One region of the Mesorhizobium sp. B2-4-14 genome, then DNA from elsewhere that is predicted to be linked to it. Evidence: riboswitches for the same ligand, from Rfam matches in the RefSeq annotation. Region 1 holds a riboswitch; each other region holds the start of a gene.

Region 1 (3,545 bases):
TTCCATCGCGCGACAGCCTGATCTTCTCGACCTTGTCCTCCGCAGCCTTCAGCAACCGGTCGCAATGCGCCTTCAGCGCCTCACCGCGTTCATAGATCCGGATTGACTGATCGAGCGGCACGTCGCCACGCTCCAGGTCATCGACGATCTTCTCCAGCGCATCGAGTGCCTGCTCGAAGCTCATCGCCTTGACGTCTTCATTGGTCTCACCAGCCATCATTCATCCTTTCATCAGCCGCGCGACATGGGCCGCGACCGAAAATGCCAATCCCTGCAGATCGTAGCCGCCCTCGAGCAGGCTGACGAGCCGGTTGTCGCCGTGACGCGCGGCGCGTTGCATCAGCTGGCCCGTCGCCCAGTCGAAATCATCCTCGGTCAGATTGATCTCGGCCAGCGGGTCGCGGTGGTGCGCGTCGAAGCCGGCCGAAATGATGATCAGATCGGGCGCGAATTTGTCGAGCGCCGGCAGGATCCGCGACAGGAAGGCATCGCGAAACACCTCGCTGCCGGTCTGCGGCGCCAGAGGCGCGTTGACGATGTTGCCGGCCCCAGTTTCGTTCTTCGCACCGGTGCCGGGATAGAGCGGCATCTGATGCGTCGAGCAGTAGAGCACCGACGGATCGTCCCAGAAGATATCCTGTGTGCCGTTGCCGTGATGCACGTCCCAGTCGACGACGGCGACCCGCTCGGCGCCATGCTTTTTTTGCGCATAACGCGCCGCGATGGCCGCCGTATTGAAGAAGCAAAAGCCCATGGCGGTGGTTTTCTCGGCATGGTGGCCGGGCGGGCGGGCAGCGACGAAGGCATTGTCGGCCCGGCCAGTGAAGACGTCGTCGACGGCCGCGTTGGCGGCACCGATCGCGGTGATCACCGCCTGCCAGCTCTTCGGACTGGCGGTGGTGTCGGCATCGACGCGGGCGATGCCCTCTTCGGGGATGGCGGCGCGCACACGCGCGACGAAATCGGCCGGATGTGCATAGAGGATAGTGGCTTCATCTCCTTCCGGCGCCTTCACGCGGTCGAGCGCGGCAAAGGCTTCGTCGTCGAGCACGCGCTCGATGGCGCGCAAGCGGTCCGGCCGCTCGGGGTGGCCGGGCGGCGTGATGTGCTCAAGGAAGATAGGGTGCGTGTAGAGACGGGTGGCCATGGTCCCTATCTAGTGCCCCGACGCGGCAATGGCCATGCGTTGCGGCTTGATCGCTGGGGAAAATCACGTCTGCGTCCATTCGCGTCGCTGCGGGGATTGGCGCGGCCGGGGCTTCGGCGTAAGGTCGCCACCACTGCCTGGTGCCCGCCGGTCTGTTTGTTTCAGCCGCATTATGCGACGCCAAGTGAATCCACTTGGCTGCAAATGCTCTGGCGGGAGAATCGGGAACACGGTTGAATTCCGTGGCGTGCCCAACGCTGTAAGGGGGACCGCGTCGGTAAATGCCACTGTCGATGACGGGAAGGCACCGGACGCGGGTTGATCCCGAGCCAGAAGACCGGCCTGGCAGGCATCGTCACCCGCATGGTCAGGCGGGCGGCATTGATTTGAAGTCGCAAGGGGACAAGCGATGCCGGAAGCCATGACCGCTCCTGTGGGCGATGGATTTGACCAGATGGCGCGCGACGCCGTCTACCGAGCCATGTTCACCAGGCGCGATGTTCGCAGCCATTTTACTCCCGAGACCATCGACGACGAGGTGCTGGCTCGGCTGCTGCTTGCAGCCCATCACGCGCCATCGGTCGGGTTCATGCAGCCGTGGAACTTCATCGTCATTCGCGGTGCCGGGCGCCGGGAGAAGGTACGTGACCTGCTCCTGGCCGCGCGTGAACAGGAACTGCCAGCAATCGAGGAAGAGCGACAAGCGCTCTACCGCAAGCTCAAGCTGGAAGGCATCTGCGAAAGCGCGCTCAACATCTGCATCACCTGCGACCGCCAGCGCTCGAAAGGTTCGCCGCTGGGGCGTTGGCACAATCCGGAGATGGATCTCTACAGCACGGTCTGCGCGGTGCAGAATTTCTGGCTGGCGGCACGGGCCGAAGGCATCGGCGTCGGCTGGGTCAGCATCATCGAGCCTGAGGCGTTGAAGCGGCTGTTGGCCATTCCCGAGCACGTGACGCCGATCGCCTACCTCTGCGTCGGCCGTGTTTCCGAGTTCGCGCCCAAGCCGGACCTCGAGACACATGGCTGGGGCCGGCGATTGCCGCTGCCCGAATTGATCATGAGCGAGACGTTTTGCGGCCAGGGCGAGACGCCGCTCAAATCAGCGGTGTCGAGCCTCTATACCGTCGCCGGCACGCCCGCCAGCCCGGCCGATCAGCGTGTCGCGCCGGCCGTGTCCCAGCGCGAACCACCGAAGGAGGAGAGCGCCTTGTCCTTGAGGTCCCTGAACTTCGACGATGCCTCGGCCAGCCGAGCGTCCCAAGCCGGATCTGGCACCTGGCCGGCGATGGTCTTGAAGTAGACCTGCATCAGGCAGGCGATGGCGAAGGGCTCGATGAAGGCTGCCTTGAAGGCCCAGGCAAAGACGATGGCGAGCACGAAGGCCCAGCCGGCAAGCTGCCCGGGCATGAGGAAAAGAATGGCGCCGGCCGGGGCCAGCATCAGCAGGAAGATGACAAACGACACGCCCCACATGATGATCGCCAGCCAGACGGCGTTCTTGACCATGATCTTGCCGTTCTGGGCGTAGAGCACCACGCCTTGGCGTGCGGTTTCGAACGGCGAGGACGAGTCGATGCGGATGTTGTAGCCGAGGATGATCTCGTCGACATAGGTCAATGACAGGCGGATTACGGTGTTAATGAAGCTGACCAGCCCGCTCAAACCGGGAATGGGGAGGAAGGCGGCGATGCCGCCGAGCAGCCCGGTGATGGCGCGAATGGCGCCCTTGACCAGTTGGTCGACGACAAAAAGGATATTGGCCTCGGCGAAGCGCTGCGTCACCACTTTCCTGGCATAGGCGATCTGGTTCTGGCCGCCGGGCACATCTTGGCCGTCGATCAGATGGACCATGACGGCGATATGGCCGGCCTTGACGACGTAGAGAATGTATTCGCGGATCCAGTAGACGGCGATCGAGACGGCGCCAAAGCCGACGACGCCGCCCCATAGAGCAAAGGACAACGGCCCGTCGGGATCGGTGGAGATATGGCCGACGCCATAGCCGACGGAGGCGCCCGTGCCAGTCGCCAGGATATAGGCCAGAGTGATACCGAAATAGACGATCATGCGAAAAACAATGAAAGGCCAGGTCCGCATCGTGATGGACACCGACCTGCCGATATTGAAATCCCACATGCCCCGAATCTCCCCTCAGAGAGGGCTGGGAGGATGCGCTCACCCCGAAGATTGTCAACCGGGGGGCGACGAGAAGAAGCGAGCAGCCGCTCGTTTCGCAAACGTTCGGAATTGGCCGAGGCTTCCGCGACGTCGTCATCCACGGGCGGAGCGACGCGAAGCGGAGCGCAGACCCGAGGATCCATGCCGTAACCTTGATCGAAGATCACAGCGGAGCAGAATTCTGGACCGTGGCAACGCGTCGAAGTCGCGGCATGGA
Region 2 (3,545 bases), on a different contig from region 1:
GATGGTCGAGGGCCTCGAAGCGCAGGTAGACGGGCGCCGCGATGATCAGCGCGGCAACGACAAGCGTCAGCAGCGCGGGCAGCCGCAGGAAGGCAAGCCCAAGCAGGCTGGCGAGCGCGATCTCGTGCAGGATGCCGAAGAAGATGAAGCCATCGGGCGTGGCGATGCGTGTGACGACCGAAATGGCTATCGCCGCGCCCGCGATCATGGCGAACCGCTTCCAGAAGCCGTTCCAGCGGATCTGCTTGTCATGTGCGAGGTAGAGGCTGACGCCGACCAGGAACAGAAAGGTCGAGGCGATGCAACGCGCGTAGATTTTCCACCAGCCGAAGGCGGTAAGGCCGGGATCGGTGTAGCCGAAGAACTCAAGGTCCCAGGTGAAGTGATAGCTCGCCATGGCCAGCAGCGCGATGCCGCGAACGACGTCGATCGCGGCGATGCGCTTCGATGGCTCCGGAACGGGTGCGGTCGGCGTATGGATGGTCATGGTCTCGCGATCTGATTCAGCCCCGTTTGAGGACTATCACGGTTCAACCAGACAGAAGAAGGCCGGGACCGTCGGCATAGCGCCGAGCCGCGCCGGCCCTTTGGGATCTCGCTTTAGGCCAGCGCCGGAAAGCCTTTGACCAGCTTCGTTTTTCCCCGCACGCGCGTCGGTTTCCTCTTATTGGCACCGAAATGGCCAAGGCAGATTTGGCCGGTGATTCTGCTTTGGGGAAGCAATGTCCACCCATGTGCGCCATCCGATCTGGCTCCCGGCCCTCAAGGCCACGGATGCGCGCACCTTTGCCTCGCTCTACGCGGTCGAGTCCTTCGCTCGCGCCACGGTGTCGAGCGTCATCCCGATCCAGGCCTACGAGATTCTGCACAACGAGCAGATCGTCTCGATCCTTTATACCATCGTGGCGCTGCTCGGCCTATCGGTGACCTTGTTCATGCCGATGCTGATCCGCCGCTTTGCGCGGCGCTGGGTCTACACCGCCGGCGCCTGCCTGCTCGCCATCGGATCGCTCTTCTTCGTCACCCATACGCTTGCCGGACAATTGGCCGGCATGCTGTGCCGGGTCATGGGCGCCAGCGCGTTGTCGATCACGCTCAATCTCTACATCATGGACCATATCCGCAAGACCGACTTCATGCAGGCCGAGTCGCTGCGCATGGCGTGGTCGATGTTCGCCTGGACCGGTGGGCCGACGCTCGGCATCTTTCTTTACGCGCATTTCGGCATCTATGCCGCGCATGGCGCGGTGGCGGTGTTCGCTTCGATCTTGCTGGCCCTGTTCTGGTTCTATCGGCTCAGCGACAACCAGTCGATCCAACCGGGCAAAACGCGTCCGGTCAATCCGCTCGCCAATATCGGCCGCTTCGTCGCGCAGCCGAGACTGAGGCTCGCCTGGCTGATCGCCTTCGGCCGCTCCTGCTTCTGGACGACGTTCTTCGTCTATGGACCGCTGTTCATGGTCATCACCGGCGAGGGCGAACTGGCCGGCGGCCTGCTGGTCTCGGCCGGCAACGCACTTCTGTTCATGGCCATCTTCTGGGGCAAGGCCGGAAAGCGCTTTGGCGGCCGCAAAACCATGACCTTTGCCTATTTCGCCATGTCGGCCACGCTTCTGGCGGCAGGTGCGGTCGGCGAGAGCCTGCCGCTGCTCACTGGCGCCTTCCTGCTTTGCGGCGCCTTCTTCACCATTGCGCTCGATGCGCTGGGTTCGACCGCCTTCATGCGCTCCGTGCACTCCTATGAGCGCGCGCAGATGGCCGCGGTCTATCGCACCTATCTTGATTTTTCCGAGTTGACCCCGCCGCTGGTCTATTCCGTCGTGCTGGCGTTCTTCGGGCTGGGCTCGGTGTTCGTCACGCTCGGCCTGCTGGCGGCGTTTTGCGGCTTCGTGACCTGGCGCTATCTGCCGAAGTCGCTTTAACCGGCCTTGAAAATTCTACTCCGGCGGACATCTGTCGCGATTTTGGGCTTCCGGGTACCAATAGAACAAATGCGGCACAAGCAAACTGATCTCGACATGGCGCATTCGCAATGGTCGCCGGCGGAATTTGGTTTGCCGCGGGCGTCGATTCTGCCTATAGTCCAGCCTGTCGTCGGTTCCGTTTTGGAGCCAAGAGGGAATACGGTGCGGGCTGAGTTCTTGCCCAATGCCGTGGCTGCCCCCGCAACTGTGTGCGGTAGTCCTCTCCATAGGCCACTGAAGATTTTTCTTCGGGAAGGTGGAGAAGGGCGCTGATCCGCGAGCCAGGAGACCTGCCGGCGACAGGAAAATGACTTCGATGCCCTCGGGTGGAGGGCGAAAGGACAAGAGATGAATACCGCTTCCGTCTCCCTCGGCGCCTCCGTCTCCTCGCAGTCGCGCCTCATGCAGCTTGCGCTTGCCGCGCTGCTCGGCATTTTCGTCGTTAGCTTTGTCGGCTTTTCGCACATCGATGCGGTCCACAATGCCGCCCACGATTACCGTCATTCGATGGCATTTCCCTGCCACTGACGAGGATTTGACATCATGAACCTGTTTCGCAACGTCGTGTTCATCGCGGCGATCGCAGGGCTCGTGGCTGGCGTCGTTCTCGCCTGCATGCAGGCCTATGCCACCGTGCCGCTGATCCTCAAGGCTGAAGTCTATGAGCAGGCCGGCGGCGGCCACCATCACGACCACGCCGCACCGGCAGCAGCAGATACCAACGTTATGAGCCCTGCCGCGCCGGCAGGAAATGCCATGACCTCCGCCGCGCCGGCACCGGCTGAAGCAGCCGCCCCGGCGTCGGAAGACGAAGGCTGGGCTCCGGCCGACGGTTTCGAGCGTTTTGGCTTCAGCGTGCTTGCCAATATCGTCACTGGCATCGGCTTCGCGCTGGTCCTGGTGGCGGTCTCGGAATTCGCTGGCGGCATCGGCAATTGGCGTCAGGGCGTGTTCTGGGGCCTGGCCGGCTTTGCCATATTCACACTGGCGCCCGGCCTCGGCCTGCCGCCGGAATTGCCGGCCATGCCGTCGGCGGATCTCACGCAGCGCCAGATCTGGTGGGTGGCGACCGTGGTCGCGACCGCCGTGGGGCTAGGCCTGATCGCATTCCGCAAATCGCTGCCGCTTGCGATCCTTGCCGTCCTGCTGATTATCGCCCCGCATGTCATCGGCGCGCCGCAGCCCGACAGTTTCGAGACGCCGATCCCGGAGGGTCTGCATCATCAGTTCGTGGTGGCGGTGACGCTGACCAATCTGGTGTTCTGGCTGGTGCTCGGCGCCGCCGTCGGCGTGGTGCGCGGACGCTTCACCGGCACCGCCACCAGCCTGCGCGACAGCTTTGCCTGATCGCAGCAAGCTGACCTTCATCATCGGTGGTGCGCGCTCCGGCAAGAGCGCGCACGCCGAAATCCTGGTGACGGCTTTGCCCTCGCCATGGATCTATATCGCCACAGCCGAAGCCTATGACGACGAGATGCGTGAGCGCATCGCGCTGCACCGCTCGCGGCGTGTCGACGGCTGGGCGACCATCGACGCGCCACTCGATCTCATAGGCGCGATCAAGGCTTTGCCCGACAACCA
Region 3 (3,545 bases), on a different contig from region 1:
GATATTTGGCTGCCGGATGGCTGTGCAGCGAGAAGTCGCCGGCCGGCCCGTAGGCCTTGACGTGTGAGCCAGGCACCAGATGATCGAACATCCAGCGCGTACCAATGCTGCCGGCCTGTGCCTTCACCGTCACCGCGATCGAGAACGGCCTCGATGGCGACGATGACAATGTATAGGTGCGCATCAGCGGCCCGTCATCTGTCGGCAGTTCCAGCGTCACGAACTGGCCCGGCTTGTAGCGGAACCAGGTCTGGTTGTCGGAGCGGAAGGTGAAGGTCTTGACGTCAGGAGACTCGTCGCTGACCCCAATCACTTCCAGCACCTGGAGCCGGTCGTTCCAGGGCGCCATCTGGTCGAGATGGCGGTAAAGGCCAAGATCAGTCATCGCGTTCATCCTTTGGCCTCTCAGGCGACACTGCGGAGCGCTGGTCGACCATCCTCGGCGAGGCGCGGACCAATGAAACGCGCATACCAGTCGACGAACTGGATGACGCCACCCTCATGCAGCTCCGAATACGGGCCTGGTTCGTAGGCCGGCGACAGGATGCCGAAGGCGTTTTCCTCGACGATACGGCGATCCTGATCGTTGGTCTCGGTCCACACATGGGTGAGTTCGGCGAGATCGTAATCGACGCCCTCGACCGCATCCTTGTGCACCAGCCATTTCGTCGTTACCGCCGTTTCCGTGGCACTGATCGGCAGCACGCGGAAGGTAACGGCGTGATCGATCAGGATGTGGTTCCAGGTGGTCGGATAGTGATAGTGCATCAGGGTGCCGATGCGGTCGGCCGAGACGCTGTCGGAGAGGTTCTTCTTCACCGCCCGCTTGCCGCTCATCGTGTAGCTGACCGCGTCGCGCAGCAGCGGCGCGCGGGTGGCGCGATATTGCCCGGCCGGATCGATGCGGAATTTGCTCGGCAGGCCAACGGCCTCGCATTTCGCCCAGTGCGCGATCATCTCAGGATCGCTGTCGGCGCCCTGTACACCGGTCACGGTCGGCGCCTCCGGGAAGGTCTTGCAAAGCTCCGGATGGCTGCCGGCGCAATGATAGCACTCGCGGTTGTTTTCCCAGACCAGCTTCCAGTTGCCCTTCTCGACGATGGTGCTCTGGAAAGCGATCTTTGCTTCGCTCAGCCGGTGCGGCTTGAGATAGGGTTCGATCATCGCCCGCATCGGTGCGAAGTCGGCGGGCTCCCTGGCCAGGCAGATGAAGACGTAGCCGGCCACGCTCTCGCAGGCGACCGGCTTCAGGCCGAACTGGCCTTTGTCGAAACCGTCGGCCATCTGGCGGGCGAACAGCAGGCGGCCGTCGAGCTCGTAGGTCCACTGGTGATACGGGCAGACCAGTTTGGCCGCCAAGCCCTTGTCGGTGTTGCAGACGCGGCTGCCGCGATGGCGGCAGGAGTTGTGGAAGGCATTGATCTTGCCCTGCTGGTCGCGCACCAGCACGACCGGATAGTCGCCGATCTGCACGGTGATGAAGCTTCCCGGCTTCGGCAATTCGCAATCATGGCCGATGAACAGCCAGTCGCGATACCAGATCAGCTCCATGTCGAGCTTGAAGTAGTCCGGGTCGGTGTAGAAGGGCTGTTCCAGCGAAAAGCCCTCTCTGCGGCTGTTCAAGAGCCTCAGCATATCGTTGCGCGCATCCATGTCCTGTCCTCGCATTCATCGCATCGGCCCGTCCAAACGGACGCGCGTCGCTCTAATGACTGAACCGGAGGGGATGAGAGGAAGGACAAGGCTGCATGCCGGCAAGCGCCGGGCATGCGGCATCCGCCTCTTGACCGCCCACCGCGATCAGTCGAGTTCTACGATCTCTGGCTGGTTTCCGGGCTCTGGAGTGTCCTTGCGGACGGTCGCGACACCTTCCCAGGCTTGCGCCCAGTGGTCTCCCGTTGCGACTTGAACTCCACCACCGTCGCGGGGGCAGCGCCGGACTTTGACCGGCTTCCCAATTCTCCGCCCCGTCGTCACGAAGCGGCACCTGAGATGACATGATCTAATCACGACAGCGCTTGCGACATCGGCATGAAAGCGACATTGCATCCATGTGGCGCGACACCCATGCGCAACGATCTGGTCACGAGCAGCGACAGCGAAAATCATCGCGGTGACGGCCGCGCCGGGCGTCGGAATCGGCCCGGAGTGGAAGCAAAAAGGGTTAACGGTTTCGAAAAGTGACTATTAGCAGATTCTAAAATCGAACCGAACGGTTCGTTTCTGTTGACGGTGCGTGCAGGACGGTGTGAACGCCGAGCCTCCGATAGAGTCGGTGATGACGACACCGACTTTAATTAACGCGTTGATATTGCAACGGAAAAATCGCACGTGGAAGATCTTGGTACAATTTCAAGTAGTGGATTCATGGTCCACGTTGAACATCTTCGTGATTGGAAACGGCTAGCTGGCTCTCCCACATCGGGGTCGTCCGAACGACGCGATTTCAATCCCAAGACACGCCGCTAGACGGACGGAAAAATACTGGAGTACCCAAAATGAAAAAGATTGTTCTCACTGCCGCCGCCCTTCTGGCCATTTCCGGCAGCGCCTTCGCTGGTAGCGATCACTATGGTGCGAATGGCCCCGCGGCCACTGCTGCCGACAGCTCTTACACCGCTTCGATCAAGAAGTCGGAACCGGCTGCTCAGACGCCCACCCACGGTGCTGACCGCAACCTCTTCGGCAACAACTAACAGCCGATCTCCAGCAGGCGGCGGGTTTGGCCTGCCGTCCTGGCGACATTCGAAGAATTCAGGAGACTTGAAATGAAGAAGATCGCTCTTGCTGCCGTCGCCGTTCTGGCCATTTCCGGCAGCGCTTTCGCCGGCAGTGACAATTATGGTTCGAATGGCGCTAGCCAGCCGGCCGCCACGTCGACCGACAACTCATACACCGCTTCGATCAAGAAGTCCGAACCGGCGGCTCAGACGCCTACGCACGGTGCCGACCGCAACCTGTTCGGCAACAACTAATATCAACGACAACCGGCGGGCTTGCCCGCCGCTTGGATTCGCGAATACCGGAGTACCCGAAATGAAAAAGATTGTTCTTACCGCCGCCGCTCTTCTGATTGCCGCCGGCAGCGCCTATGCGGCCAACGACAATGTTGGCGGCACCGACATCAACAAGCAGGCGACGACCGCCAATGTCGACACTTCGCATACCGGCTCGATCCGCAATGAAGGATCGCCTGTCTACAAGCTGCTCAATTCCTCGGGTGACGCACAGAAGTCCGCCCCACAGGGCAGCGACCGGAATCTCTTCGGCCGTTAATAGCCGATGTGGAATACAAAAAGAGCCGCGGGCCGATGCCTGCGGCTCTTTTTTATCACCAGAACCCTGTTTCAGGCCGCCTTTGCCTCTACCTCGTGAAGCGCGAAGGAGCGGCCGTCCGCGTCGAAGATATGAAGGTCGCCGGCATCGGCGGTCAGCCGCAGCGTCGAGCCGCGCTTGACCTCGACATTGCCAGGCAGCTTGGTCACCAGGGGCAGGTCGGTCCTGCCGATGTCGACATAGACCAGCTGGACCTCGCCGAGTTGTTC
Region 4 (3,545 bases), on a different contig from region 1:
CGGCGATATCGTCGAGCGAGGCGGATGTCGTGGTGAGGATGTGCATCGCGGCCGTGCCTGAAATCAGCCGGCGAGTATGCGCTCGATTGCCCGGCGGTTCAGCCCCTTGAGGCCGATGACGACGAGACGCGAGCGGCGATCGTCCTCTGCGGTCCAGGCGCGGTCGTAATAATGGTTGACGCGCGGACCGACGGCCTGCAGCAGAAGCCGCATCGGCTTGCCGCCGACCTCGACGAAGCCTTTTACGCGCAGCACGTTTTCCTGTTCGGCGGCGTCGGCGACGCGTTTTGCCAGCTCGTCCGGATTGGCGATCGAGGGGATATCGACAATGAAGGTGTCGAAATCGTCATGCTCGTGGTCGAATGCGCCGTCGTGATGGGACTTGCGGTTCTCGATGTCGTCCTCGACGGCGAGGCCGAGCCCGAGCAGTACGGAGGGATCGACCTTGCCATAGGACGTCGGCACGATCTTGACGGCCCGGGCGGAGTGTTCGTTGACGATTGCGTTGGCGCGGGCCGAACCGGCGGCGTCCATCAGGTCGCTCTTCGACAGGATGATCAGGTCGGCGCAGGCGATCTGGTCCTCGAACACTTCCTCGACCGGGTCGTCATGGTCGAGGCTGTCGTCCCCGGCGCGCTGCGCCTGCAGGGCGTCCATGTCGTTGGCGACGCGGCCTTCGGCCAGCGCGGGGCCGTCGACCACTGCGATCACGCCGTCGACGGTCACGCGGCTCTTCACCGTCGGCCACTGGAAGGCCTGGACCAGGGGCTTCGGCAAAGCGAGGCCTGAGGTTTCGATCAGGATATGGTCGACTTTCGGCGTCAGCGACAGGATCCGGTCGAGCGCCGGAACGAAATCGTCGGCCACGGTGCAGCAGATGCAGCCATTGGCCAGTTCGACGATGTTTTCCTCCGGACAGGTGTCGATGCCGCAACCCTTGAGGATCTCGCCGTCGATGCCGATGTCGCCGAACTCGTTGACGATGATCGCGATGCGCTTGCCGCCGGCGTTTTCGAGGAGATGGCGGACCAGCGTCGTCTTGCCGGCGCCGAGAAAGCCGGTGACGACGGTGCAGGGAACGCGGGAGACGGAAACGGTCATGGTCAGTCTTTCAGCAGGTCGAGGGGAGGGATGCGGGCAACGAGGCCGCGCTTGAGGGAATCGGGCCGGCCGCGCCATGGGATGAGGCCGTCGCTCGAGGTGGCGAAGAGCTTGGCGCCGGTAACGAGGTCGGCGCCGCTGCTCGTGGTCAGGTCGCCGAAGACATAGCTCCAACAGCTGTCGCGCAGGATCGCGGCGCTGAGCCGGCGTTTGCAGTTGCCGAGACATTCGACCGTGCGGACGCGGACGTTCTCGGATGCCGCCGCGCGGCGCGTGTCTTGTGCCAGGAGTTCGCCGGCGCGGGGATGGGCGTCGGAGCCGGTTTCGTCGCGGCAGGACGCGCAGACGATAACGGTGACGCCGGACAAGGCATCGCCATCGGCGGACGATATATCCGCTGCACCAGCCGAAAAACTGCCGTTGTGGTCCAAAACCGGGCTCCTTGCCCGGAAACCCGCCGGGCGATCGGATTCTTCTGTCGCAGACGGCAGGTCTCCTGGCTCGCGGGTCATCGCCTTGGTTAGCCGCCTTCCCGGGAACTCCCAGTGGCTTTCGGCCTTGGCTCTTCGCTTACAGTTGCGGGGACAGCCGCGGATTTGAGACCGAAATCCCGCACCGCATTCCCTCTTAGCCCCAGCCGTTGCGGGCAGGGGACCGTCTGGAGCGGATTTAGGCTTTTGCAGGCAGCTGTGTCAACGCGCGGCTACGACATGGCGATGTCGGCCAGCGCCGGGCCCAGATCGCCGGCGGGCGTCACGTCGATACGTTCAAGGCCAAGCCAGACCTGCATCTGCTTCAATTCCTCGAAGAGCTGGGCGGCGGTTTCAGGCGGCGCTCCGGGCTCGGCATAGGCCGCGGGCACGCGCAGCACGCTTGCCGGTCGGTCGGCCCGAAGGTCGACGCGAGCGACGATCCTGTCGCCAAGCAGGAAGGGCAGGACATAGTAGCCGTACTGGCGTTTTTCGGCCGGAGTGTAGATCTCGATGCGGTAATGGAAATCGAACAGCCGCTCGGTGCGCGAGCGCTCGAAGACGACCGGATCGAACGGTGCCAGCAGGGCGCGCGCTTCGATCTTGCGCGGGAGACGGGCATCTCTATGGAGGTAAGCCGGCTTGTTCCAGCCCTCGACACGCACCGGCAGCAACTCGCGCAGCTCGACCAGTTCCTCCAGCCGGCCCTTCATGTCTGCGGGCGACAGGCGGAAATAGTCGCGCAGGTCGCCGGCTGTAGCCACGCCATGGGCGCGGGCGGAAATGCGCAGCAATTCGCGATGCGCGTCCTCGGCCGCCGGCACCGGCAGATCGAGGATCGCTTGCGGCAGCACGCGCTCCGGCAGGTCATAGAAGCGCTCGAAGCCGCGGCGGTGCGCGGTGGTGATGCGGCCGGCCCAGAACAACCATTCGAAGGCGTGCTTGGCGTGGCTCCAGCCCCACCAGCCGCCCGAACCTTTCTGGCCCTCAAGCGCCGAGGCGGCGATCGGGCCGCGATCGGCGACTTCCCGATAGATCTCTTCGATGTAGGCGGCGTGCTCGCGGCCCCATTTGGCGAGGCCCAGATACATTTCCTCGCCTTGCTCGGCGCGCTGCATGCGCCAGCGCATCAAGGGATATGTCTCGACCGGCAGGAACGAGGCTTCATGCGCCCAGTATTCGAACACCGTGCGCTTGCGCGTCACGGCGGCATTGTCGAGGAGCGCGAGCGGGTAGGGGCCAAGCCGCGAATAAAGCGGCATATAATGCGCGCGCACCACCGCGCTGACGGAATCGATCTGCAGCAGGCCGGTGCGGGAGAGCACGCGGGCGAAGTGGCGGCGGTCCGGCGTGCCACTTGGGCGGGGGTCGAGAAAGCCCTGAGCGCCGAGCGCGATGCGCCGGGCCATGGCGAGCGAGATTTTTTCCTTCATCGGGAGCCCTTGCCCTGATCGATTTGCGGATTTTAGCCGGTGATTCCGGCATGCTAGCAGGCAAATGGCGGTAGATATGTCAGGAGATAAAAGTGGAGTAGAAAGTGAAGGAAATCAAACAGGAGCGCATCGGACCAGTTTCTTCCGTTATGCCGTCCAGCCCGGCGTTTTGAACAAGGTTTGACTTGCTTCGCTGGAAGTGCTGCGCTAACCCTCGCCGCGTTGCAGCATAGGCCCCTTAAAACGGTTCAGCGGTTAAACTGTCACGCTTCCGCATTAAGGTCCGGTGCTGTAACAAAAGTGGATTGGCGCCAACGGAAAGCCGCTGCATGAACGCACTTCTCAGTTCGTACCTGCCCATCGTCCTGTTTATCGCAGTGGCGGCGGTCGTCGGCATCGCGCTTATCGCGGCGCCGTTTCTGGTGGCCTACCGCAACCCCGATCCTGAAAAGCTTTCCGCCTACGAGTGCGGTTTCAACTCGTTCGACGACGCCCGCATGAAATTCGACATCCGTTTCTACCTGGTGTCGATCCTGTTCAT

What was found. Region 1 has a riboswitch for cobalamin ahead of bluB (5,6-dimethylbenzimidazole synthase). Riboswitches for the same ligand answer to the same signal wherever they lie in the genome.
Region 2: linked by a shared signal. The riboswitch ahead of FJ938_RS20725 (CbtB-domain containing protein) and the one ahead of bluB (5,6-dimethylbenzimidazole synthase) in region 1 are both predicted to bind cobalamin.
Region 3: linked by a shared signal. The riboswitch ahead of FJ938_RS02500 (aromatic ring-hydroxylating dioxygenase subunit alpha) and the one ahead of bluB (5,6-dimethylbenzimidazole synthase) in region 1 are both predicted to bind cobalamin.
Region 4: linked by a shared signal. The riboswitch ahead of FJ938_RS20510 (DUF1636 family protein) and the one ahead of bluB (5,6-dimethylbenzimidazole synthase) in region 1 are both predicted to bind cobalamin.

What each region holds. Positions count from the first base shown of each region.
Region 1 covers NZ_VFVA01000031.1:7,888-11,432, forward strand. The annotation lists gene FJ938_RS22715 (exodeoxyribonuclease VII small subunit) at 1-217, opposite strand, end outside; gene FJ938_RS22720 (histone deacetylase family protein) at 221-1,147, opposite strand; cobalamin riboswitch at 1,326-1,508, shown strand; partial or broken gene bluB (5,6-dimethylbenzimidazole synthase) at 1,629-2,138, shown strand; gene FJ938_RS22730 (hypothetical protein) at 2,303-3,286, opposite strand.
Region 2 covers NZ_VFVA01000025.1:69,706-73,250, forward strand. The annotation lists gene FJ938_RS20715 (DUF1624 domain-containing protein) at 1-487, opposite strand, end outside; gene FJ938_RS20720 (MFS transporter) at 723-1,922, shown strand; cobalamin riboswitch at 2,079-2,277, shown strand; gene FJ938_RS20725 (CbtB-domain containing protein) at 2,313-2,492, shown strand; gene FJ938_RS20730 (CbtA family protein) at 2,508-3,311, shown strand; gene cobU (bifunctional adenosylcobinamide kinase/adenosylcobinamide-phosphate guanylyltransferase) at 3,304-3,545, shown strand, end outside.
Region 3 covers NZ_VFVA01000002.1:170,738-174,282, reverse strand. The annotation lists gene FJ938_RS02505 (hybrid-cluster NAD(P)-dependent oxidoreductase) at 1-385, opposite strand, end outside; gene FJ938_RS02500 (aromatic ring-hydroxylating dioxygenase subunit alpha) at 406-1,653, opposite strand; cobalamin riboswitch at 1,805-2,006, opposite strand; gene FJ938_RS02495 (DUF680 domain-containing protein) at 2,499-2,696, shown strand; gene FJ938_RS02490 (DUF680 domain-containing protein) at 2,769-2,975, shown strand; gene FJ938_RS02485 (DUF680 domain-containing protein) at 3,037-3,276, shown strand; gene ugpC (sn-glycerol-3-phosphate ABC transporter ATP-binding protein UgpC) at 3,348-3,545, opposite strand, start outside.
Region 4 covers NZ_VFVA01000025.1:22,998-26,542, forward strand. The annotation lists gene cobN (cobaltochelatase subunit CobN) at 1-46, opposite strand, end outside; gene cobW (cobalamin biosynthesis protein CobW) at 64-1,101, opposite strand; gene FJ938_RS20510 (DUF1636 family protein) at 1,104-1,532, opposite strand; cobalamin riboswitch at 1,570-1,775, opposite strand; gene FJ938_RS20515 (winged helix-turn-helix domain-containing protein) at 1,805-3,004, opposite strand; gene FJ938_RS20520 (NADH-quinone oxidoreductase subunit A) at 3,334-3,545, shown strand, end outside.